Regions from separate parts of the Microbacterium pseudoresistens genome, predicted to be linked through region 1. Evidence: predicted binding sites of a transcription regulator. Region 1 holds the regulator's gene; the other holds the start of a gene.
The links. Region 1 encodes HspR, which represses chaperone genes until heat shock. Its sites were predicted from a motif close to AAGTTGAGTCNNNNNGACTCAACTT; they were not measured.

Region 1 (11,523 bases):
AAGGACAAGGGCACGGGCAAGGAGCAGTCGATGACGATCACGGGCGGCTCGTCGCTGTCCAAGGACGACATCGACCGCATGGTGCGCGAGGCGGAGGAGAACGCCGCCGACGACAAGAAGCGCCGCGAGGCCGCCGAGGTGCGCAACCAGGCCGAGAGCCTGGCGTACTCGATCGACAAGCTGCTCACTGAGAACGACGAGAAGCTGCCCGAAGACGTCAAGACCGAGGTCGCCGCGGACGTCGAGGCCCTCAAGACGGCCCTGGCCGGCGAGGACGACGACGCCGTGAAGACCGCGTTCGACAAGCTCAACCAGTCGCAGACCAAGCTCGGCGAGGCGATCTACGCGCAGGCCCAGGCCGATGCGCAGGCCGCCGGCGGGGCGCCCGAGGGCGCACCGGCCGAGGAGGGCTCCGCGGATGAGGATGTCGTCGACGCCGAGGTCGTCGAGGACGAGGACGAGAGCAAGTAATGACCGACAAGCACTTCGACGAGAACGAGCCCGTCGAGGAGCCGCGTGAGGGGTCGGAGGCGAATGCCTCCGGCCCCGCGCCGGATCCGGAGACGGACGCCGCGGGCCAGAGCGTGAACGATGAGGGCACGAACGGCGAGGGCGCGGATGACGAGCTCACGGTGGACGACATCCTCGCCAGCGAGCAGACGCCGGAGGCCGCGGCGGAGGACGCCGCACTCGCGGATGCCGAGAACGCGCTGCTGACAGACCTCAAGCGCCTGCAGGCCGAGTACGCCAACTACCGCCGGCGCACCGAGGAGCAGCGCGCGATCGACATCGAGCGCGCCAAGGGCGAGGCGGCGAAGGGCCTGCTGCCCGTGCTCGACGACCTCGACCGCGCCGGCCAGCATGGCGACCTCGTGGAGGGCACGCCCTTCGCCGTGATCGCCGACAAGGTGCGCTCGGTCGTGGAGCGCCTGGGGGTGGAGGCATACGGCGCCGCGGGCGACGAGTTCGACCCGCAGCAGCACGAGGCCATCTTCCAGCAGCCGACTCCCGGTGCCGAGAAGGCGACGATCCTCGAGGTCGTCGAGGTCGGCTACCGCCTCGGCGGCGTGGAGCTGCGCCCGGCGAAGGTCGTCGTCGCGGTTCCCGCCGACTGAGGGGTGATCGATGGCTAGCCAGGACTGGTTCGACAAGGACTTCTACAAGATCCTCGGCGTCTCCAAAGACGTCTCCGATGCGGATCTGAAGAAGACGTATCGCAAGCTGGCGCGCAAGTACCATCCCGACTCGAATCCGGGCGACACCGCCGCGGAGGCGAAGTTCAAGGAGATCAGCGAGGCGTACGCCGTGCTCAGCGACAAGGAGCAGCGTACGGAGTACGACCAGATCCGCGCGATGGGATCCGGTGCACGGTTCACCGCGGGCGGCTCCGGCGGGGGTGGCGGCTTCGAAGACGTGTTCAGCATGTTCAACCAGGGCAGGCAGGGCAACGCGAACTTCGACGACATCTTCTCGATGTTCAACCAGGGCGGCGGGGGCGGATCCTTCGGCTCGGGCCGGTTCGGGCAGTCCAGCGGCGGCTACCGCGGCTTCGGCGGTCCGCAGCGCGGCGCCGATGTCACCGCGCGTACGACGCTCGACTTCGCCACGGCGGTGAACGGCGACACGATCACGCTGCAGGGAGAGGACGGCAAGCCGTTCAAGGTCAAGATCCCGGCGGGGGTGAAAGACGGGCAGAAGATCCGTCTGCGCGGCCGCGGCCGGCCGTCTCCGGACGGCGGGGAGAGGGGCGACATCGTCGTGCTCGTCACGGTGCGCCCGCATCCGGTGTTCACCCGTGATGGGCTCAACCTGCGTGTGACGGTGCCGGTGACCTTCACCGAGGCCGTGCTGGGTGCGACGATCGAGGTGCCCACGCTGGGCGGCGATCCGGTCAAGCTCAAGGTGGCGCCTGGTACGCCCTCCGGCCGCGTGCTCCGGGTCAAGGGCCGTGGCGTGAAGTCGACCAAGGGCACGGGCGACCTGCTCGCCCAGCTCGAGGTGGCCGTTCCCTCGCACCTCGACGCCGCGGCGAAGGAGGCGCTGGAGCGCTTCCGTGAGGCCGCGCCCGCCGAGAACCCGCGCGCCGACCTGATGTCGAAGGCGCGGGGATGATCGACAATGGCTGAGCACATGGATGCCGACACCCCGGTGTTCGCCATCGCCGTGGCCGCCGAGCTGGCGGGCATGCATCCGCAGACGCTGCGGCAGTACGACCGCATCGGCCTCGTCGTGCCCCGGCGCACGCGGGGCGGATCGCGGCGGTATTCGACACGTGACATCGCTCAGCTGCGCGAGGTGGCGCAGCTGAGCAGCGAGGGGATGAGCCTGCCGGCGATCGCCCGGCTGCTCGACCTTGAAGACGAGGCGCGTCATCTTCGCCGTCGCGTCGCCGAGCTCGAACAGGAGCTGCGCCGCGAGCGGGAGAACCGTCCCGGAGTGCGCGTGTTTGCCGCCGGAGCGGAGGGCTCGATCGTCACCGTGCCGTCGGGCCGGCGCATCCGCCGCTCCACCGAGATCGTGCTGTGGCGCCCGCGTCGGGCGCCCGCCGATGATCCGGACGACTCGTCGCGGGACTGATCGCCCCGCATCCTTCCCGCCGAAACCCGTCCCGCCCGAACCCTTCCTGCCCGAACCCGCGAGACGACGCCTCCCGCCCGAGACCGCGTGATCCGCGCATGGTCTCGGGACGCAGATGCCGTCTCGCGGTCAGGATCCGGCCCGAGGGCATAGGCTGGCTGACGATGAGGATGACGCGCCGTACGCTGCTGGTCGGCGCCGGAATGGGCGCCGTCTCCGTGCTGCTCGCGTCGTGCGTGCCCGAGCCGACACCCACGAAGACCTCCACGCCCAAGCCCACCCCGACGCCGCCGCCGAGTCCGATCCCGACCCCGGCGGCGTTTCAGCGCAGCGCGTGGTCGGCCGATCCGTTCTCTCGCGGCGCGGCGAGCATCACGCCGGTCGGCGCCCAGGCGGGGCTCCGCGGTGTGCTCGCCGAGCCGGTGTCCGAGCGCATCTTCCTCGCCGGCGAAGCCACCGACGAGGACGCCCCGGGAACCATGCGCGGCGCCGTGAGCTCGGGCAAGCGCGCGGCCGACCATCTGCTGGCCGTGGCCGGTGGCGACGAGCGGATCGCCGTGATCGGCGCGGGTCTCGCCGGGGCTGCGGCCGCGGCGCGTGTGGCAGCCGCCGACGTGAACGTCACCGTCTTCGAGGCGCGTGATCGCACGGGCGGTCGCACCCACGCGATCACCGACGACGCCTGGCCCGTGACCGTGCAGCTGGGCGGCTGGCTGCTGAGCCGCGGTGACGACGAGCTGCGCGCGGGACTGGAGGACATCGGCATCCGCGTGGCCGACCTGCAGGGCGAGGGCTGGTTCGGCGACGACGGCGCAGAGATCGCCGTCGAGCCGTCGGGCCAGGATCCGCTGGCCGGCGCGGTCGAGGCGGCGAAGAACCTCCCCGCCGACGTCTCGCTCGCCGATGCGCTCGCCGAGACCGGCGCCGACCTCGACGACCCGATCCTGCAGGCGACGCTCGCTTACTGCAGCGCGTTCTCCGGCGCCGAGGCCGACGAAGCGTCGGCGTGGTTCCCGCCCGTGCTTCCGACCCTGGAGCTGGCGGCACCGCTGGGCGATCCGACCTCGGTGATCGCCGAGTCGCTCGACGGCGTGCAGCTGACGCTGTCGTCGCCGGTCACGCGCATCGCCTACGACGATTCGGGGCTGAGCCTGCGCTTGGGCACGGGGGAGTCGCTGTCGTTCGATCGGGCGATCGTCACCGCGCCGCTCGGCGTGCTGCAGCAGCAGGGGATCGAGTTCGACCCGCCGCTGCCGTTCGCCTACCGCGGTGCCATCTCCGCCCTGGGGATGGGACGCATCGAGACCGTGTGGATGCGGTTCGACGAGCCGTTCTGGCAGACCGAGGCCGCCGTGTGGCACCTCGTCGACACCGGCGAGAGCGCGGCGGACGCATCCGGCGGCGAGGCGGCCGAGGAGAGCGCAGGCCACGCCGCAGACGACGAACCCGCGCCCGTTGTCGTGCGCACCTGGATCAACCTGAGCGCGGTCACCGGCGATCCCGTGCTCGTCGGGATCGTCGGCGGCGATGCCGCCGGGGCTTTCGCCGAGCTCGACGACGCCGCCGTGCTCGCCGCGGCCGCCGAATCGCTCGCGCGCTTCACCGCCGAGCCCGACGAGAGCTAGATCGAGGCGAGCGAGATCGAGCGGGGCTAGCGCCCGCGTGCGCGCAGTGCCCGCGCCCGGCGCAGGGCGCGCCGGGGCACCCCCTGCCAGTGCAGCGGCCGGATGCGGCTGATCAACACGAGGATCGACGCGATGAGGGCGAAGATCGCCAGCGCGATCGCCGAGGTGGCGGCGAATTCCCCGAATCCGCTCACCTGACGCAGGTCGAGGAAGTAGTACGGATACCAGCCGATGAGCGTGCCCCGCCACATCGTGAATCCGCCCCAGACGAGGGGGAACACGAGCGAGATCGGCACGACGACCCACGGCACGCGCCGGTGCCCAGGGCTCACGATCCATCCCAGCGCCGTGCAGGCCGGCAGCCAGTAGTGGATGAGCAGATCGGACCACGGCACGTACATGCGGATGCCGTGCAGCTCGGCCTGCCACACGATCAGCGCGAAGGCGATCCCGGCGGTGATGGTCCAGGTGAGCACGAGTGCGAGGCCCACCGTGACCCACCGCGGATCGGTGGCGCGCCGGAAGGCGACGATGCCGGCGGCGATCAGCAGCAGCATCAGCGCGATGTTGGACTGCACGGTGAGATAGGCGAAGAAGTTCTCGCCCGCGATTGTCTGCGAGCCCAGACCCCACAGAAGTCGATGCGTCAGAGCGATGAGGCAGACGGCGGCGGTGAGCAGGCGTGCCAGGGCGACGACGGTCCGAGCCCTCACCGTCCAGTCGCCTCCCACTGCGGGAGCACGCCTCCCGCCCCTGGAGAGAGTCTACGTAGTCCGCGTCGGGTGCCGATCCGCAGGGGTGAGAGTGGCGGCTAGATGGTTGAAGTTGCCCTCCGGATCTGTTGAAATCGATTTCTGATCCGATCCCAGGGAGTGTGATCCGATGCGCAGGTCTTGTTGCACGGCGGTGCTTGCGGCCGTCGCCCTGATGGCACTGTCCGGATGCTCCACCGATCAGGTGACGCTTGATCCGAACCCCGACAAACCGTTCGTCCTGGGCGGCGTGTCCGAGCTCACCGAGATCGCGCAGCTCACGGGGCCCGGTGCGATCAACGACACCGAGTCGGTCATGGTGGCCGGTACGGATCTCGGCTCCATGGTCAACGTCGGCGACCGGACGCTGTTCCTGTTCGGCGACACGTTCGGCGAGCGCGATCCCGACTCGACCGGCGGGCAGGGAGACATGTGGCGTTCCAACACAGGGGCGTGGACGACGGATGACGACCCGGCCGACGGCATCGAGTTCGACGGCTGGGTCGACGATGCCCTCGGAATCGCCGCGCCCTTGATCGAGGGCGATCACCAGGGCAACGATGCGGGCGGCGAGGTGACGAAGATCCCGACCTACGGCTTCACCGTCGGGTCGAACATCTACGTCTCGTACATGTCGGTGAAGCACTGGGGCGCGGCCGGCGACTGGGATGCGAACTACGCCGCACTGATCGTGTCGCACGATGACGGCGAGACCTGGGAGCAGGTGGAAGGGGTTCAGTGGCCGGGCGACTCGGATTTCGTCCAGTTCGCGGCGGCTCAGGTCTCTGACGGGGCGCGGGACTGGGTGTATCTGTGGACGATCCCGGCCGGGCGATTCGGCAACGTTCATCTGATGCGCGTACCCGCGACTCCGGAGTCGGTCGAATCGCAAGCGGCGTACGAGTACTTCGCGGGCACGGATGACGGGGATCCGATGTGGAGCACGGAGCTCAGCGAGGCAGCACCGGTGGTCGAGGGGACGATCGGCGAGCTCTCGGTCGTGTGGTCGTCGTATCTCGAGCGGTGGCTGATGACATACTCCGACGGCGGTGACGCGATCATCCGCGAAGGCGTGACCCCGTGGGGGCCGTGGGGTGATCCGCTCGTGCTCGTCCCGGGGGATCAGTACGACGGGCTCTACTCGCCGTACATGAATCCGCGCTATGTCGACGACGACGGCCGCCGGATCTACTTCACCCTCTCGTTGTGGGGGCCGTACAACGTCTTCTGGTTCTCCGCGGAACTGGACAGGATCGAATGACTTCAGGTCGGTGTTGTGCTTGAAATCGATTTCGTCTAATCTGACGTGCAGGTCGTCGGAGACCACCACGGGTCTTCGATCACGTCAAGGTCGACGGGGCCTGCCACAGCAACGACTCACCGAGGAGTCGCGTTCCTGAGGAGGGACAGATGCACAAGAACACCAAGAGGCTTGGACTTGCGATCACGGCCGCCGCTGCATCCGTGATCTTGATGGCGGGCTGTTCCGGCGGGGGCGGCGGCGGTGGCGCCGCGGGCGATCCGGAGAGCGGCGACCTGACCTTCGTCTACATGGGCGACACTGACCAGCAGAAGGCCTTCAACTCCCTGTTCGCGGAGTTCAACAAGCAATACCCCGACATCAAGCTCAAGGCACAGGGCATCCCGAGCGGCGACTGGGCGACCTTCTCGAACACGGTGGCCACCCGGCTCGCGGGCGGTCAGAAGATCGACATCATCCAGGTCGCGACCGAGGGTCAGCGGATGTTCGCCTCCAAGGGCGTCCTCGAGCCGCTGGCGCCCTTCATCAAGGAGGACCAGAAGTATGTCGACGACTACTGGAACGACATCAACCCGCGGCTGAAGGAGTTCAACGAGACCTACGCATCGGACCCCGATGGTGAAACCGTTTTCATCCCCGGGGGTTACAACACGATGGGGATGTACCTGAACAAGCGGGTGTTCGAGGCGGCGGGAGTCGCCATCCCCGAGGACGGCAACTGGACCTGGGATGAGTTCCACACCGCCGCCCAGCAGATCAAGGAGAAGACGGGTGCGTACATGCTCCCCGCCGGCTCCGGATACTTCGATACCGTGATGCCGTGGCTGACCACGAACGGCGGGAGCACCTTCACCGATGACTGGGAGACCCCGACCTACGACAGCCCTGAGGCCGTCGAAGCCGCCGAGTTCGCCCGCAGCCTCGTCGAAGAAGGGCTCGCTCCCGAGCCCGGCGGCCAGTTCGACACGAACGCCGCGTTCGCCCAGGACAAGCTCGCGATCATCAACGGAGGCCGTTGGCCCACGATCGCGATCCGCGACCTCGACATGGTGGAGAACACCGTGTTCGTGAACTGGCCGACGAAGGTCGGCAACGGATCGCCCGTCGGATGGGACGCGTGGAACATCACCAAGAACAGCCAGAACAAGGAAGCGGCCTGGACGTTCATCAAGTTCCTCATGTCGGAAGAGGCCAGCCAGTACTTCGCGAGCGTCGGCGGAACGATCGTTCCGGCGCGCGACTCCGTCGCCGTGTCGAGCTTCTTCACCGACGACGCTCCCGAGCACAGCGTGCGACTGAGTGAGGCGATGGACTTCGCCACTCCGATCCCGTCGATCGATCGCGGCGCTGAGGCGCAGAAGCTGATCGAAGAGACCTGGACGACGATCATCTCCGGTCAGGGCGATGCCCAGGAGACGCTGTCCAAGGCGCAGAAGGAGCTCGAAGGCCTTGTCGGCAGCAAGTGACGCCATGATGGTGCGGCGGCCCGGGGCATCGCTCCGGCGCCGCCGCACCACCATCGCAGGATGGTTCTTCGTCAGCCCGGCGCTGCTGCTGTTCCTCGTCTTCATTGCGGGACCGTTCGTCTTCGCCATCGCCCTGGCGCTGTTCAAGTGGGATCTGCTGACCGAGCCGAGCTTCGTCGGCGCGAAGAACTTCGTCGACCTGTTCTCGGATCCAGTGCTGCCCACGGTGCTGATGAACACGTTCGTCTTTGCGGCCGCATCCGTGGTGACGCACCTCCTGTTCGGCCTGCTGCTGGCCATCGCGGTGAACCGCATCATCAGCCGCGCCTTCGGCTACTTCCTCCGGGTGGCGATCTTCTTCCCGTTCCTCATCTCGTGGGCGGCGGTGTCGTTGCTGTGGAAGTACGTGCTCGATCCGACCTTCGGTTACGTCGCGCAGTACGCGGCGATGATCGGGATCGACCTTCCGAACTTCTTCGCAGACCCGGCCTGGGCGCTTCCGGCGATCATCTTCATCGATCTCTGGCACACGCTCGGATTCACCTTCATCATCATGCTGGCCGGCCTGCAGACCGTTCCGCGCGAGTTGATCGAGGCCGCGAAGACGGATGGCGCGACGGCCTGGCAGACGTTCTGGAACGTGACGCTGCCGCTGATGTCGCCCACGCTGTTCTTCGCCACGATCATCACGTTCATCGGTGCCTTCCAGATCTTCGACCCGATCCAGATCATCACCCGGGGCGGGCCGCAGAACTCCACGAAGACCATCGTCATGTACCTGTACGAGAAGGGCTTCCAGGCCTTCGACATGGGGTATGCGGCGGCCGTGGCCCTCCTCGTCTTCGTGATCGTGATGGCCGTCACGCTGCTGCAGTTCCTCGGCCGCAGGAAGTGGGTGTTCGAATCGTGACTGTCACCAACGAGATCGTCGGCGCACCGGACCTGCTGACCCGCGTCGACCGGTCGCGGCGCACGCGCAGGCACGCGGCGGACCGCATCGTCGCCGTCATCCTGTTCATCTTCGGCGTGCTCATGCTGTCGCCGCTGATCTGGCTGGTCATGACCAGCCTGACCGACCGCGCCGCGGCATTCGCGTCACCGCCCAAGTGGCTGCCGATACCGTTCACGATGGAGAACTTCGGCAAGGTCTTCGAACTGATGCCGATCGGGCAGCAGTTCCTCAACTCGCTGATCGTCGCCGTCATCAGCACCGCGGGGTCGCTGTTCTTCTCGCTGCTCGCGGCGTACGGCTTCGCGCGCATCCGATTCCGCGGGAGCGGGACGCTCCTGGTCATCATGCTCTCCGCGCTCATGGTGCCGGCCCAGCTGCTGATCATCCCGATCTTCATCATGATGCGGGAGCTGAGCCTGGTCGACACGCTGGCGGCGCTGTGGCTGCCCGCACTCGTCAACGTCTTCCAGATCTTCTTCCTCACGCAGTACTTCAAGACCATTCCGCGAGAGCTGGACGAGGCGGCGACGATCGACGGCGCCGGACACGGATGGATCCTGTTCCGGATGCTGCTGCCGTTGTCCGGCCCGGCGATCGCCGCGCTCGCGATCCTCGGCTTCGAGGCGTCATGGAACGCCTACTTCGCACCGCTGATCTTCCTCGCCAGTCCGGAGAACATGACCCTCCCGCTGGGTCTGGTCGTGCTCCAGAACGGGTTCGGGGCCGCACCCGCCGTCGTGGTGTTCGCCGCGATCACCATGGTCGTGCTGCCGCTGCTGATCCTCTTCCTCGCATTCCAGCGTCAGTTCGTCGAGAGCGTCGCCGCGACGGGGCTGAAGGGGTGACCGTGTCGTATGAGGCAGCGCCGCGCAGGATCGATCCGATTCTGCTGCGTCTTCCGGCGGCGCTGTGGTCGGCATTGCCGCGGTTGGTCGTCGCGGGGGCGCTCTTCATGCTCGCTCTCGTCGCATCGAGCGGCCTGCCCGGCGGGTTCGCGGTGCTCGCGCCGCTCATCGCCGCGGTTCTCACCGCCGTGCCCACGGGGTGGGCGATGGCACGCATCAGCACCGACGTCTTCGACGCGCAGGTGGCCTCGCCGGCGGTTCGATACGGCCGTGCGCTCCTTCTGATCGGTGGGCCGGGAGCGACGGTGAGCCTGACGGCATGCGCGGCGATGATCACGCCGACGATGCCGGCCTTCTCGTTCGTGAGCATCGTCGGCGTCGTCCTCACCGGGGTGGCCGTGCTGGTCGTGTCCGTCGCTCTTCCCCTGTCGACGGTGAGATCCGAAGCGCTGTCCTCGATCCTCGTCGCCGCCTTCTACGCGGTTGCTCGCCGACCGATCCCCCCGGTCGCCGTGCTCGTCGCACTCGGCGCCGCGACCTGGGCGTCGACGACCTGGGCGCCCAGCGCCCTCGTCCTGATCCCCGCCGTCGCGGTCGTGCTCTCCTTCGCCGCCGCCTGGACGGTTCTGCCCGCGGTGGGCGTGCGTCTTCCCGAACTCGCCCCCGTCACATCACGCGCCCTGCCGACCATTACGCACACCACACGAGGATTACGATGACCGATCCCGACGAGACCCCTTCGCTGCCGCACGAGGACTCTCTGCTGCATCAGGATTCTCTGCTGCATCAGGGCCTCGCCCACACCGAAGCGCCGGCGTTGGCCATGCCGGTCGGAGGCATCGGCACCGGTGGATTCGCCGTCGCGGCGGACGGTTCCATGCGCCAGTGGCAGCTGACGGGAAAGCCGAATCATCGGGGCGCGCTCCCCGGGACCGCATTCTGGATCCGCGCGACGCAGATCGAGCCGCCGGTGGATTTCACCGCGATGCTCCAGGGGACTCCGCAAGACGATCCGGCCGCACCGCTCGTGACAGACGGCGAGGTACCCGAATGGATGCGCGACGCGGCCGAGCGCGTCGGCACGTTCCGGAACGCGGCATTCTCGGGAACGTACCCGTTCGCAGAGGTGGCGCTGTCCGACGAGCGCAGCCCGGTGGCGGTGACGCTGCGGTACTTCAATCCGATGGAGCCGGGCGACGTCGAGTTCAGCAGCCTCCCGGGTGCCGGTGTGCAGATCCGCATCGAGAACACGAGCGATGTCGATGTGCACGGTACCCTCGCAGGCTCGATGCTGAACGCGGTCGGGTGGGACGGCGTCACCCCCATCGGGGCGACGGCCCCGGGCCTCGGCGGCAACGTCAACCGGTTGCGTCGCGCCGGCGGATGGACATCCGTGGTGATGGACAACCCCGCCCTGACCGAGACGGATCCGTTCGCCGGGCAGATGGTCATCGCGACCGATGACGCCGATGCCGCGGTGCTGCCGCGATGCACCGGTGTGGACCACCTCGTGACCTTCCTCGAATCGCGCGCCCTCAACACCGGTGTGTCGCGGCTCCGTCAGGCGCCGATGATCGCCGACCCCCAGCTGAACGCGCCGGCGAGCGGCGTCGGTCCGAGCCCCGCCGGGACGTCGTGGCTCGGGGTGGTCGGCGTGCCGTTCCGGCTGGCGCCCGGAGAATCCCGCACGATCCGCTTCGCGCTCACCTGGTACTTCCCCAATCGCATGGTCGACATCGAGCAGTTCGGCCAGAACTCCGCGGAGTGGGGATCGACGCGCTTCTATCTCGGCAACGCCTACGCGCTGCGTCATCCGGATGCCGTGGCCGTGCAGGAGACGTTCGCCACGCAGTGGGACGAGCTGGTGCGGCGCACGTCGGCGTGGACGCAGACGCTCATGGATTCCGATCTCGACGAGCGCATGGTCGATCGGATGGCGGCCCAGGCCGCACTCGTGCGCAGCCCGACGTGCTTCATCGGCGCCGACGGGCGCTTCTACGGATACGAGGGCTCGCTCGGTGCGTCCACGGTCATGTGGGCGGCGA
Region 2 (11,523 bases), 250 kb from region 1:
GTCACATCCACGACGAGCGGATGGCGGATGCGCTGCTCGGCATCCGCCGGTTCAGCCCCGGCGTGGTGTTCCTCGGGTCGTACCCGCGTGCGGACCGCAAGATCGTGAACTACCCCGACCGCTACGCCGACGACGTGTTCGTCGAGGCGCGCGACTGGCTGCGCAGCCTCGTCAGCGGTGCCCCGACGCAGTAGTGCGCCGGAGCACCGCCGCTGTGCGCCGCAACGCCGAGGCGATCAGGCCGCTGTCGCCAGCGCGGCTGTTCTCACGGCGATCCCGGTGTCGTCGGCATCGACCGTCACCGCGCCGCCGTCGCCGAGGGCACCCGTGACGAACAGGTCGGCGATGCGGTCGTCGACCTCGCGCTGGATGAGTCGGCGCAGCGGACGCGCCCCGTACTCGGGCTCGTAGCCGTGCTCGGCGAGCCAGCGCACGGCGGCATCCGTGACGTCGATCGAGACCTCGCGCGCGGCCAGCCGTGCGGCGGTCGCGCCGAGCATGAGCCGCACGATGCGCTCCAGCTGGGTCTGGTCGAGCTTGCGGAACAGCACGATGTCGTCGATGCGGTTGAGGAACTCCGGCCGCATGGCCTCGCGGAGCTTGCCCATGACCCGGTCGCGCAGCTCCTTCTCGCTGCCGAAGCCGGTGTCCCCGCCGCCGTCGGCGACGAAGCCCAGCGCCCCGGAGCGCGAAGCGAGGAACTCGGAGCCGATGTTCGAGGTCATCACGATCACCGTGTTGCGGAAGTCGACCGTGCGGCCCTGGCCGTCGGTGAGCCGCCCGTCGTCGAGCACCTGCAGCAGCAGGTTGAACACGTCGGGATGTGCCTTCTCGATCTCGTCGAACAGCACGATCGCGTACGGATTGCGGCGCACGCGCTCGGTGAGCTGCCCGGCCTCGTCGTAGCCGACGTATCCCGGAGGGGCGCCGACGAGACGCGAGACCGTGTGGCGCTCGCCGAACTCGCTCATGTCGAAGCGGATGATCGCCTGGTCGTCGTCGAACAGCGACGCCGCGAGGGCCTTGGCCAGCTCGGTCTTGCCGACGCCGGTGGGGCCGAGGAACAGGAAGGATCCGACGGGGCGGCGCGCATCGGCCATGCCGGTGCGGTTGCGTCGCACGGCCCTGGCCACGGCGGTCACGGCGTCGTCCTGCCCGATCACGCGGGCGTGCAGCTCGTCTTCGAGCACGGCCAGCCGGTCGCGCTCGGATTCGGTGAGCCGGTTCACCGGGATCCCTGTGGCGCGGCTGATGACGGCGGCGATCTGCGCCTCGTCGACGACGGCCTCGTCGGATCGGGCATCCTCGGATGCGGTCGTCGCCGGAGCGGATGACGTCGCCCCATCGAGCTTCTCCTGCACCTCGGCGATGGCGTCGCGGATGCGCGAGGCGTCTTCGTACTTCTCCGCGCTCACGGCCGCGTTCTTGTCGGCCTCCAGCTCCGCCAGACGCGCGCGCAGCGCCTCGGTGTCCGCGGGCACCCCGAGACGCAGCCGCAGTCGGGCGCCGGCCTGGTCGATGAGGTCGATGGCCTTGTCGGGCAGCACACGCTCGGTGAGGTAGCGGTCGCCCAGCTCGACGGCGGCGCGAAGGGCGGCATCCGTGTACTGCACGCCGTGATGCTCGGCGTAGGCGGGGGCGAGGCCCCGCAGGATCGCCACGGCATCCTCCACCGAGGGCTCCCCGACCTTCACCGGCTGGAAACGGCGCTCCAGGGCCGTGTCCTTCTCGATCGTGCGGTACTCCTTCAGCGTCGTCGCACCCACCAGGTGCAGCTCGCCGCGGGCGAGGCGGGGCTTGAGGATGTTGCCCGCATCCATGGCGCCCTCGCTGCCGCCTCCGGCGCCGACGACGGTGTGCACCTCGTCGATGAAGACGATCATCTCGCCCCTGTGCGCGGCGATCTCGTCCATGGTGCCGGTGAGGCGCTCCTCGAAGTCGCCGCGGTAGCGGGCGCCGGCGAGCATGGCGGGCAGGTCGAGCGCAACCACGCGGGTGCCGCGCAACTGCTCGGGCACGGCCTCGGAGACGATCGCGCGCGCCAGACCCTCCACGATCGCCGTCTTGCCGACGCCGGCCTCGCCGACGAGCACGGGGTTGTTCTTGGTGCGGCGGCTGAGGATCTCGATCGTCTGCTCGATCTCGTCGTCGCGGCCGATCACCGGGTCGAGCGCCCCTTCGCGCGCGAGCGCGGTGAGGTCGGTGCCGAAGCGGTCGAGCATCGGCGTCTCGGAGGCGGTGCCGGATGCCGCATCCGCGCCCGTCGCCGGCGCACCCGAGGGGGTGACCGTCTCGCGGGCGCCCTGGGTGAGCGCCTCGGCGGTGACGCCGGCGTCGGCCAGCGTGCGCCCGGCGGGGGTGTCCTGCGCGAGCACGAGGGCGAAGAAGAGGTGCTCCGGGTCGACGTAGGTCGAGCCGGAGGCGCGCGCGACCTGGAACGCGTGGAACAGGGCGCGCTGCACGGAGGGCGTCACGACGGCGCCGTCGACGTCGGCGGCCTCCGAGGCGGCGGGAAGGCCCGCCTCGGCGGCGTGTGCGATCGCACCCGCGTCGGAGCCGATCCGTGCGACGGCGGAGGCGACGGAGTCGTCGCGCACGAGCACGCTCAGCACGTGCAGGGCGTCGAGCTCGCGCTGGCCGCGCTCGAGCGCGAAGCGTCCCGCGCGCTGCAGGATCTCCTGCGTGCGTGCGCTGAGGAACCGCGCGAGGTCGATGGAGCGCTGCTCGTGGGCGCGCTCGCCGGCGAGGTAGCGGGCGAGGAACTCGTCGAACGCGCTGGTGCCGTCGTTCGGCGTCGTGTTGTCAGGCATCCTGGTTCTCCCTGATCGGACGGACAGTCAAACTTGCGTTGGCTGCTATCAACTTTACAAAGTTGAGCGTAGTCTTATCAATCTGAACGCGTCAACGCGAGGGATATTCCGAGCAACACCTCAGAATCGTTTTTTTGCGTCGGCGCGCAAGCGGTTTGCATAGGATGTGCGCATGACGAGACGGTTGGCGGAGGTCGCACAGAAGGTCGGCGTGAGCGAGGCCACGGTCTCTCGCGTGCTCAACGGCAAGCCCGGGGTCTCGGAGGCCACGCGGCAGGCCGTGCTCACGGCGCTCGACGTGCTGGGGTACGAGCGGCCCACCAAGCTGCGCGGCGAGCGCGCGCGCCTGGTCGGGCTCGTGGCGCCGGAGCTGACCAACCCGATCTTCCCCGCCCTGGCCGAGATCGTCGGCGGCGGGCTCGCGCAGAACGGCTACACCCCCGTGCTCTGCACGCAGAACGCGGGGGGCATCGGCATCACCGAGGCCGACTACGTCGATCTGCTGCTGGCCCAGCACGTGTCGGGCGTGATCTTCCTCGGCGGCCTGTACACCCAGGCGGATGCTCCGCACGAGCACTACGACCGACTGCGGCAGGTGAACCTGCCCACCGTGCTCGTGAACGCGCGGGTCGAGAGCCTGCCGTTCCCCGCGATCGCGGCCGACGACGCGGCGGCGGGCGAGCAGGCTGTCTCGCACCTGCATCAGCTCGGGCATCGACGCATCGGCCTGCTGCTCGGCCCCTCCGATCACGTGCCGTCGCGGCGCAAGCGCACGGCGGCCGAGCGGGCGCTCGCGAGCTTGGGCGACCCGCTCGACTCCAGCCTCGTCGTGCACGGGAACTACGCGCTCGAATCCGGTCAGGCGGGGGCGGCGAAGCTGCTGGACCGTGGCGCCACGGCGATCGTGTGCGCCAGCGACCCGCTCGCCCTCGGCGCCATCCGCTGCGCCCGTCGGCGGGGCGTCTCGGTGCCCGGTGAGGTGTCGGTGGTGGGCTTCGATGACTCCGCCCTGATGAGCTGCACCGAGCCGCCGCTGACGACGGTGCGCCAGCCGATCGAGGCGATGGGGCGCGCCGCCGTGGAGCTGCTGCTGGCGCAGATCGCGGGCACGGCGAGCGCGACCGATGAGCTGCTTTTCGAGCCCGAGCTCGTGCTCCGCGGGTCGACGGCGCCTCTGCGGGGCTGATCCCCGGTCCGTGACCTCGGCGAATGAACACGGCGGCACGGCGTCGCCCTGCAATAATCAGCAAATTACGTAAGTTCGTTACGTTTTTGCATTTAAGTATCCGGAAAGCTACTTTTGTCGCAGCGATCATCCGATCGCCCGATCGAGGAGCACGATGGACACCGAGGCAACCGGCCACGCCGACGACTGGTGGCGCACCGCCGTGATCTATCAGGTGTACGTGCGCAGCTTCGCCGACGGTGACGGCGACGGGATCGGCGACCTGCGCGGCGTGCGCGAGCGGCTGCCGTACCTGGCCGCGCTCGGCGTCGACGCCCTCTGGTTCACCCCGTGGTATCCGTCGCCGTTCGCCGACGGCGGCTACGACGTGGCCGACTACCGCGACATCCATCCCTGGTTCGGCGTGCTCGCCGACGCCGAGGCGCTCATCGCGGATGCGGCAGAGCTCGGCATCCGCACGATCATCGACGTCGTGCCCAACCACGTGAGCGCCGAGCATCCGTGGTTCCGCGCGGCGCTGGCCGCGGGCCCCGGCTCGCCCGAGCGCGAGCGGTTCTGGTTCCACCCCGGGCGCGGCGAGGACGGCTCCGTCATCCCCACCCGGTGGGAGTCGAGCTTCCAGGGCAGCACGTGGACGCGCACGGTCGGCGCCGACGGCACCCCGGGCGAGTGGTACCTTCACCTGTTCACCCCCGAGCAGCCCGACCTCAACTGGAACCATCCCGATGTGCACCGCGAGCACGAGGACGTGCTGCGGTTCTGGTTCGACCGCGGCGTCGCGGGGGTGCGCATCGACTCGGCGGCCCTGCTGGTGAAGGATGCGGCGCTGCCCGAGGTCGGCGAGAGCGCCGACGGCACGCATCCCGCCCAGGATCGCGACGAGCTGCACGACGTCTACCGGTCGTGGCGGCGGGTCGCCGACGGCTACACGCCGCCGCGCGTGCTCGTGGGCGAGATCTGGCTCGACGACGTCGACCGCTTCGCCGCCTACCTGCGCTCCGACGAGATGCACACGGCGTTCAACTTCGACTTCATGACGCAGCCGTACGACGCCGCGGCGTTCCGGGAGTCGATCGCGCGCACCCTGCACGCCCATGCGCCCGTGGGCGCGCCGAGCACGTGGGTGCTCTCCAACCATGACGTCACCCGCCCCGTCACCCGCTACGGGCGCGAGGAGTCGGGCTTCGCCTTTCTCGACAAGCGCTTCGGCACACCCACCGACCTGGAGCGCGGCACGAGGCGCGCCAGGGCCGTGAGCCTCGTGGTCGCGGCGCTGCCCGGATGCCTGTACATCTACCAGGGCGACGAGCTGGGCCTGCCGGAGGTCGAGGATCTGCCGCGCGAGAGCATCCAGGATCCGATGCACTTCCGCTCCGGCGGGGTGGATCCGGGCCGCGACGGATGCCGTGTGCCGCTGCCGTGGTCGGGCGACCGGCCGCCGTACGGGTTCGGACGCACCGGCGAGCCGTGGCTACCGCAGCCGGACGACTGGGCGGCCCGCACCGTCGAGGCGCAGGACGCAGACGCGTCGTCGATGCTGTCGCTGTACCGTCGCACGCTGCACCTGCGCCGCACCCTCGAGCCGCTGCGCTCGGGATCGTTCGCCTGGATCGAGGGCCTCGGCGACGACGTGCTCGCCTTCCGCCGCGGCGATCTCGCCTGCGTGCTGAACATGGGCCAGGCCCCCATCCCGCTGCCTCCGGCCGCATCCGCCGTGCTGGCCAGCGACGAGCTCACCGACCACCTGCTGCCAGGCGACACCGCCGTCTGGCTGCAGGGGGCGTCCGCATTCGCGGGCGCCGACCATCTGGGATCACCGGCGTGACCGCACCACGCGCCGCCCGCACACGAAAGGTATGACGATGAGGTCACCACGAAAGGTCCTGCTCACCGGCACGGTGCTGCTCGCCGCCGCCGGACTGCTCGCCGGCTGCGGCACCGGACAGGCGGGAGCAGGCGACGGCCGCGTGCAGCTGCGCGTCGCCACCTTCCCGCCCGGCGCCGACGCCGCGGCGTACGAGGCGTTCGCCGCGCAGGAGGAGCAGTTCGAGAAGGAGCATCCCGACATCGACGTGATCGGAGTCGAATACGAATGGGAGGGGCCGACCTTCGCCGTGCAGCTGGCGGGCGGTTCTCTCCCCGACGTCTTCACCGTTCCCTTCACCGACACCAAGACGCTGCTGGAGAACGGCCAGCTCACCGACGTGACCGACGCCATCGAGCGCCTGGGCTACACGGATGCCTTCAACGACGTCATCCTCGACGGCGTCACCGGCGACGACGGCCACCTCTACGGCTTCCCGCGGCAGGCGTATGCCATGGGCCTGCACTACAACCGCGAGCTGTTCGCCGAAGCGGGTCTGGACCCCGACGCCCCGCCCACGACGTGGGACGAGGTGCGCGAGTACGCGAAGCAGATCACCGAGAAGACCGGCAAGGCCGGGTACGCGCAGATGGCGGCCAACAACACCGGGGGCTGGCAGCTCACCGCGGCCACCGTCGCCCGCGGCGGTCGCACCCAGGTCGACGAGGCCGACGGCTCGGCCACCTCGACGATCGACAACGACGCCACGAAGGCGGCGCTGCAGTTCCTGCACGACGTGCGGTGGACCGACGGATCGTTCGGGGCCCGGTTCGACCTGGACTGGGGCACGATCAACCAGGAGTTCGCCGCGGGCAACCTCGGCATGTACACGTCGGGATCCGACGTGTACACCGCCCTCGTGCGCGACTTCGGCATGGCGCCCGAGACGTACGGCCTCGGAGTCGTGCCCGTCGAGGGCGACGATCCGGGCACCCTCGGCGGCGGCGATGTCGCGGTGATCAGCCCCACGGCGGATGAGACGACGGTCGATGCCGCCGTCGAGTGGATCGACTGGTACTACATGCAGAAGCTGCTCGACGAGGATGCTGCGGTCGCCGATGCCAAGACGCTCGCCGATTCCGGCCAGGCCGTCGGCACCCCGCTGCTGCCCGTGCTCAGCCGCGAGCAGTACGAGGAGTCGCTGACCTGGATCGAGCCGTACATCAATGTACCGCGCGACCAGATGAGTGCGTTCATCGACGACATCTGGGAGCAGACGCCGGTGGGCGAGCCGAAGAAGAAGACGCAGGAGGTCTACGCCCTGCTCGACACCGTCGTGCAGACCGTGCTCACCCAGCAGGACGCCGATATCGACGCCCTGCTGAAGAACGCGCAGTCCGACGCGCAGGCGCTGCTGGATCAGTGACGGCTCGGACCCCCACGTCGCCGGAGCCGCGCGTTCGCGCGCGGCTCCGGCGCACGCCTGCCACCTGGTACCGCGGCGGCGGGCTGTGGAACCTGCTGTTCCTGGCGCCGATGATCGTCGTGTTCGCGGTGTTCAGCTGGTCGCCCATCGTGCAGTCGGTGCTGATGAGCCTGCAGAAGACCAACCTGATCACGGCGGACTGGGTCGGCTTCGCCAACTACGCGAAGGTGCTCACCGATCCGCTGCTGGGCGAGGCCGCGATGAACACGCTGTGGTTCGCCGCGCTCGCCCTGCTGTTCGGCTTCCCCGTGCCGCTGCTCATGGCCGTGCTCATGAGCGAGGTCCGCCGAGCCAAGGGCCTGTACTCGGCGCTGGCCTACCTGCCTGTGGTGGTCCCGCCGGTCGTCGCCGTCCTGCTGTGGAAGTTCTTCTACTCCGCCGATGCGAACGGCGTCTTCAACACCGTGCTCGGCGTGGTCGGCATCCCGCCGCAGCCGTGGATCCAGGACGCCGTGCAGGCCATGCCCTCGCTCGTGCTCGAGGCGACGTGGGCCGGAGCTGGTGGATCGATCATCATCTACCTCGCCGCTCTGCTGGGCGTGCCGCCCGAGCTCTACGACGCCGCCGAGGTCGACGGCGCGGGCATCTGGAGCAAGGTGTGGCACGTGACCCTGCCGCAGCTGCGCGGGATCCTGTTCATCATGCTCATCCTGCAGATCATCGCGACGGCGCAGGTGTTCCTCGAACCGTTCCTGTTCACCGGCGGCGGCCCTGCGGGCGCGACCAGGACCATCCTGCTCTACATCTATGACAAGGCGTTCCGCAACAGTCTGGGCGGCGCGTACGGCGAGGCCACCGCCGTGTCGGTGCTGCTCGCGATCGCCCTGGCGCTGCTCAGCGCCCTGTATTTCCGACTCACCACCCGATGGAGCACCGCATGAGCGCCCGCACCGCCCGCACCGCCCGCCCGGCGGATGCCGAGGCCGAGCGCACGATCGTCTCGGCATCCGATCGGCGAAAGCCGGGCATCCGCACGGGCATGGCGTTCACGCACGTCTTCCTCTTCGTCACGCTCGTCATCGCGGGGCTCGGGCCGATCCTCTGGCTCATGAAGGCCGCCGTCACCCCGACGCAGGACACCCTGCAGCAGCCGTTCGCGCTGTGGCCGAACGGCATCGACTGGCAGAATCTCGCCGCCGCATGGAACGACATCGGCATCTCGCAGTACTTCTGGAACACGATCGCGCTGGCCGCCGGCGCCTGGCTGTTCCAGCTGTTCGTCGCCACGACCGCGGGGTACGGGCTCTCGGTGCTGCGACCGCGCTACGCGCCCATCCTCAACGGGCTCGTGCTGGCGACCCTGTTCATCCCCGGGGTCGTGCTGCTCGTGCCGTTGTACCTGACGATCGTGCATCCGCCGCTGATCGGGCAATCGCTGCTGAACAACTACCTCGCCGTGTGGTTGCCGATGGCGGCCAATGCCTTCAACATCCTGCTCGTCAAGCGCTTCTTCGATGCGCTGCCCCGAGAGGTGTTCGAGGCGGCGCGCACCGACGGCGCGGGCCCGGTGCGGCTGTTCTGGTCGATCGTGCTGCCGATGTCGAAGCCGATCCTGGGCGTGGTGTCGGTGTTCGCGATCATCGCGGCGTGGAAGGACTACCTGTGGCCCATGCTCGTGCTGCGCGACCCCGCCGTGCAGCCGCTGTCGGTGCGGCTTCCGGCCGTGCAGTCGCAGACCGAGCTCGACGTCTTCCTCGCCGCGCTCGCGATCGCCACGCTCATCCCGATCGCGATGTTCCTCGCGTTCCAGTCGGTGTTCCTGCGCTCGGCCGGGCTCGGGGGTGCCGTCAAGGGGTGAGCGCGGCTCAGCCGTCGAGCGCGTCGACGACGAGGTCGACCGTCTGCACGCGGCCCGGGGCGCGGTCGCGGGGCTCGGCGTCGAACGACCCGGCGACGGGCGAGATCATGATCTCGTCGACCCCGTGCCGTTCGGCGAAGGCGCGCAGCTCTGCCGCGACCGTCTCGCCGGTGCCGACGAGCCAGCGCGCGCGGGCGGCGTCCATGATCTGCCGCTCCTGCGCATCCGGGTTCTCCTGCAGCGCGGCCCGCGCCTCCTCGACGGTCTCCAGCGCGACGAGCGGGCGGTTCAGTCGCAGCCGGGCCATCATCCGCAGCTGCGGCAGTGCGCGCTGCTCGGCCTCCTCGGCCGTGGGCGCGGCGACGGCGTTCACGGTGACGAAGGTCAGTGGATGCGGATGCGCCTCGGTCGGCTGGAACCCGCCGCGGTACAGCTCGAGCGCCCGCTCCAGCCCCGCGCCGGAGAAGTGGTTGGCGAAGACGTAGGGCAGGCCGAGCGAGGCGGCCAGCTGCGCGGAGTAGTCGCTGGAGCCGAGCAGCCACACCTCGGCGGTGCCGGTCGCGGCGGGGGTCGCGTGCACGGAGTAGGTGCCGCCGCTGGTGAACTCCACCGTCGCGCCCTCGGCCGATAGGAGCATCCCGATGTCCTGAACGTGCGAAGGGAAACGCTCCACGTCGCCCGCCGCGCCGGATGCCCGCAGCAGCTGGGTGATGACGGGATCGCTGCCCGGCGCCCGGCCGATGCCGAGGTCGATCCGGCCAGGGGCCAGCGCCTCGAGTGCGGCGAACTGCTCGGCCACGATGAGCGGGGCGTGGTTGGGCAGCATGACGCCGCCCGAGCCCACCCGGATGCGCTTCGTGCGCGCCGCCGCCGCGGCGATGAGTACGGGCGGGGCGGTGGAGGCGACGGCCGGCATGTTGTGGTGCTCGGCGAACCAGTAGCGGCGCAGCCCCCGTTCGTCGGCGCGATGCACGAGGTCGAGCGAGGCGGCCACGGCCTCGGTGCTGGTCTGCCCTGTGCGCACGGGCACGAGGTCGAGGACGGAGAGTGCGGGAGTCATCCTCATCGCCAACGCCTCGCGAGCGCCGCAGATTCCCGGGCCATGTCCGATTCCCGCTGATCCCGCCGTGGGAAGGTCACGGTTCTGTACCCTTTTCGACATGGATGTCGAGTTCTTCTATGTGATCGTCGGCGCCGTCGCGGTCTCCGCCTTCGCACGATGGAGAGGCTGGCCCGCACCCCTGCTGGTCACCCTCGTCGCCCTGCTGGCCTCGTTCCTGCCCTTCATCCACGAGATCACCATCGACGGCCACGTGCTGCTGAACCTCGTCCTCCCGCCGCTGCTGTATTCCGCGGCGCTGGATGTCTCGTTCGTCAACTTCAAGCGCAGCATGCCGCAGATCCGTCGGCTCGGCATCGGCCTCGTGCTCGTGACCACCGTCGCCGCGGGCCTGGTGGCATGGTGGATCATGCCCGAGCTCACCCTCCCGGGCGCCCTGCTGCTCGGGGCGATCGTGGCGCCGCCCGACGCGGTCTCGGCGGCCGCCATCGGACGCAAGCTCGGTCTTCCGCGCCGCATCATGACGGTGCTGTCGGGGGAGAGCCTCATCAACGACGCCACCTCGCTGACCCTGTATCGGGTGTTCGCGTCGATCGTCGCGGGCGCCGCGCTGACCGTGTGGGACGGCGTGTGGCAGTTCGCGCTCGCCGTGGGTGTGGGCGTCATCGTCGGTCTCGTCTTCGGCGCCGCCGTGCATCAGCTGCGCATCCGGGTGTCCGATCCCGTCGTCATCAGCGCGGTCGGGCTGCTCGCGCCCTTCGGCGCCTACGCCATCTCGGAGCACCTGCAGGGCTCGGGCGTGCTCACCGTCGTCGCCATGGGGCTGTATGTCGGGTTCCACTCCCCGCGCACCACGTACACGACACGCCAGCAGGAGGGGCCGATCTGGCTGTCGGCGGACTTCCTGCTCGAGGCGTACGTATTCGCGTACATCGGCCTGCAGTTCACCCGGGTGCTGCGCGATCTGGGCAGCGAATCCGTGCTCGACGTGCTCAGCCTCGCCGGCGCCGTGCTGCTGGTGGTGCTGTTCGTGCGACCGCTGTTCATCTTCCCCTCCGAGGCGTGGGGGCGCATGTGGGCCGGGCGCAAGAGACGGCTGTGGGAGCGGGGGCTCGAGAGCGGGCGTATCGCGGCGATGGCCGCGCGCGGGTCGGATGACCCGCGCCGCCGTACGCCGCCGATGACCATGGCGGAGTACGACCGGCAGGCGGGCCCCGTGCTCAGCTGGCGCGACAAGGCCGTGATCTCATGGTCGGGCATGCGGGGTGTGGTCACGCTGGCGACGGCGCTCGCCGCCGCCGACCTCGCCGCGCTGGATGCCGAGGCTTCGCACGCGATCGTGATCGCGGCGTTCATGGTGACCGTCGCGACCCTCATGC

Region 2: a site for HspR is predicted at 2,870-2,894, ahead of BKA02_RS07575 (ATP-dependent Clp protease ATP-binding subunit). Genes of this name have one in related genera too.

The regions. Positions count from the first base shown of each region.
Region 1 is NZ_JACCBH010000001.1:1,279,418-1,290,940, forward strand. It holds gene dnaK (molecular chaperone DnaK) at 1-471, shown strand, start outside; gene BKA02_RS06325 (nucleotide exchange factor GrpE) at 471-1,115, shown strand; gene BKA02_RS06330 (DnaJ C-terminal domain-containing protein) at 1,126-2,112, shown strand; gene BKA02_RS06335 (heat shock protein transcriptional repressor HspR) at 2,119-2,577, shown strand; gene BKA02_RS06340 (flavin monoamine oxidase family protein) at 2,748-4,202, shown strand; gene BKA02_RS06345 (Pr6Pr family membrane protein) at 4,229-4,915, opposite strand; gene BKA02_RS06350 (glycoside hydrolase family 183 protein) at 5,085-6,215, shown strand; gene BKA02_RS06355 (ABC transporter substrate-binding protein) at 6,365-7,681, shown strand; gene BKA02_RS06360 (carbohydrate ABC transporter permease) at 7,665-8,591, shown strand; gene BKA02_RS06365 (ABC transporter permease subunit) at 8,588-9,478, shown strand; gene BKA02_RS06370 (hypothetical protein) at 9,481-10,197, shown strand; gene BKA02_RS06375 (GH116 family glycosyl-hydrolase) at 10,194-11,523, shown strand, end outside.
Region 2 is NZ_JACCBH010000001.1:1,531,625-1,543,147, forward strand. It holds gene pheA (prephenate dehydratase) at 1-194, shown strand, start outside; gene BKA02_RS07575 (ATP-dependent Clp protease ATP-binding subunit) at 237-2,810, opposite strand; gene BKA02_RS07580 (LacI family DNA-binding transcriptional regulator) at 2,983-3,996, shown strand; gene BKA02_RS07585 (glycoside hydrolase family 13 protein) at 4,151-5,821, shown strand; gene BKA02_RS07590 (extracellular solute-binding protein) at 5,859-7,226, shown strand; gene BKA02_RS07595 (ABC transporter permease subunit) at 7,223-8,167, shown strand; gene BKA02_RS07600 (carbohydrate ABC transporter permease) at 8,164-9,084, shown strand; gene BKA02_RS07605 (LLM class flavin-dependent oxidoreductase) at 9,092-10,150, opposite strand; gene BKA02_RS07610 (cation:proton antiporter) at 10,245-11,523, shown strand, end outside.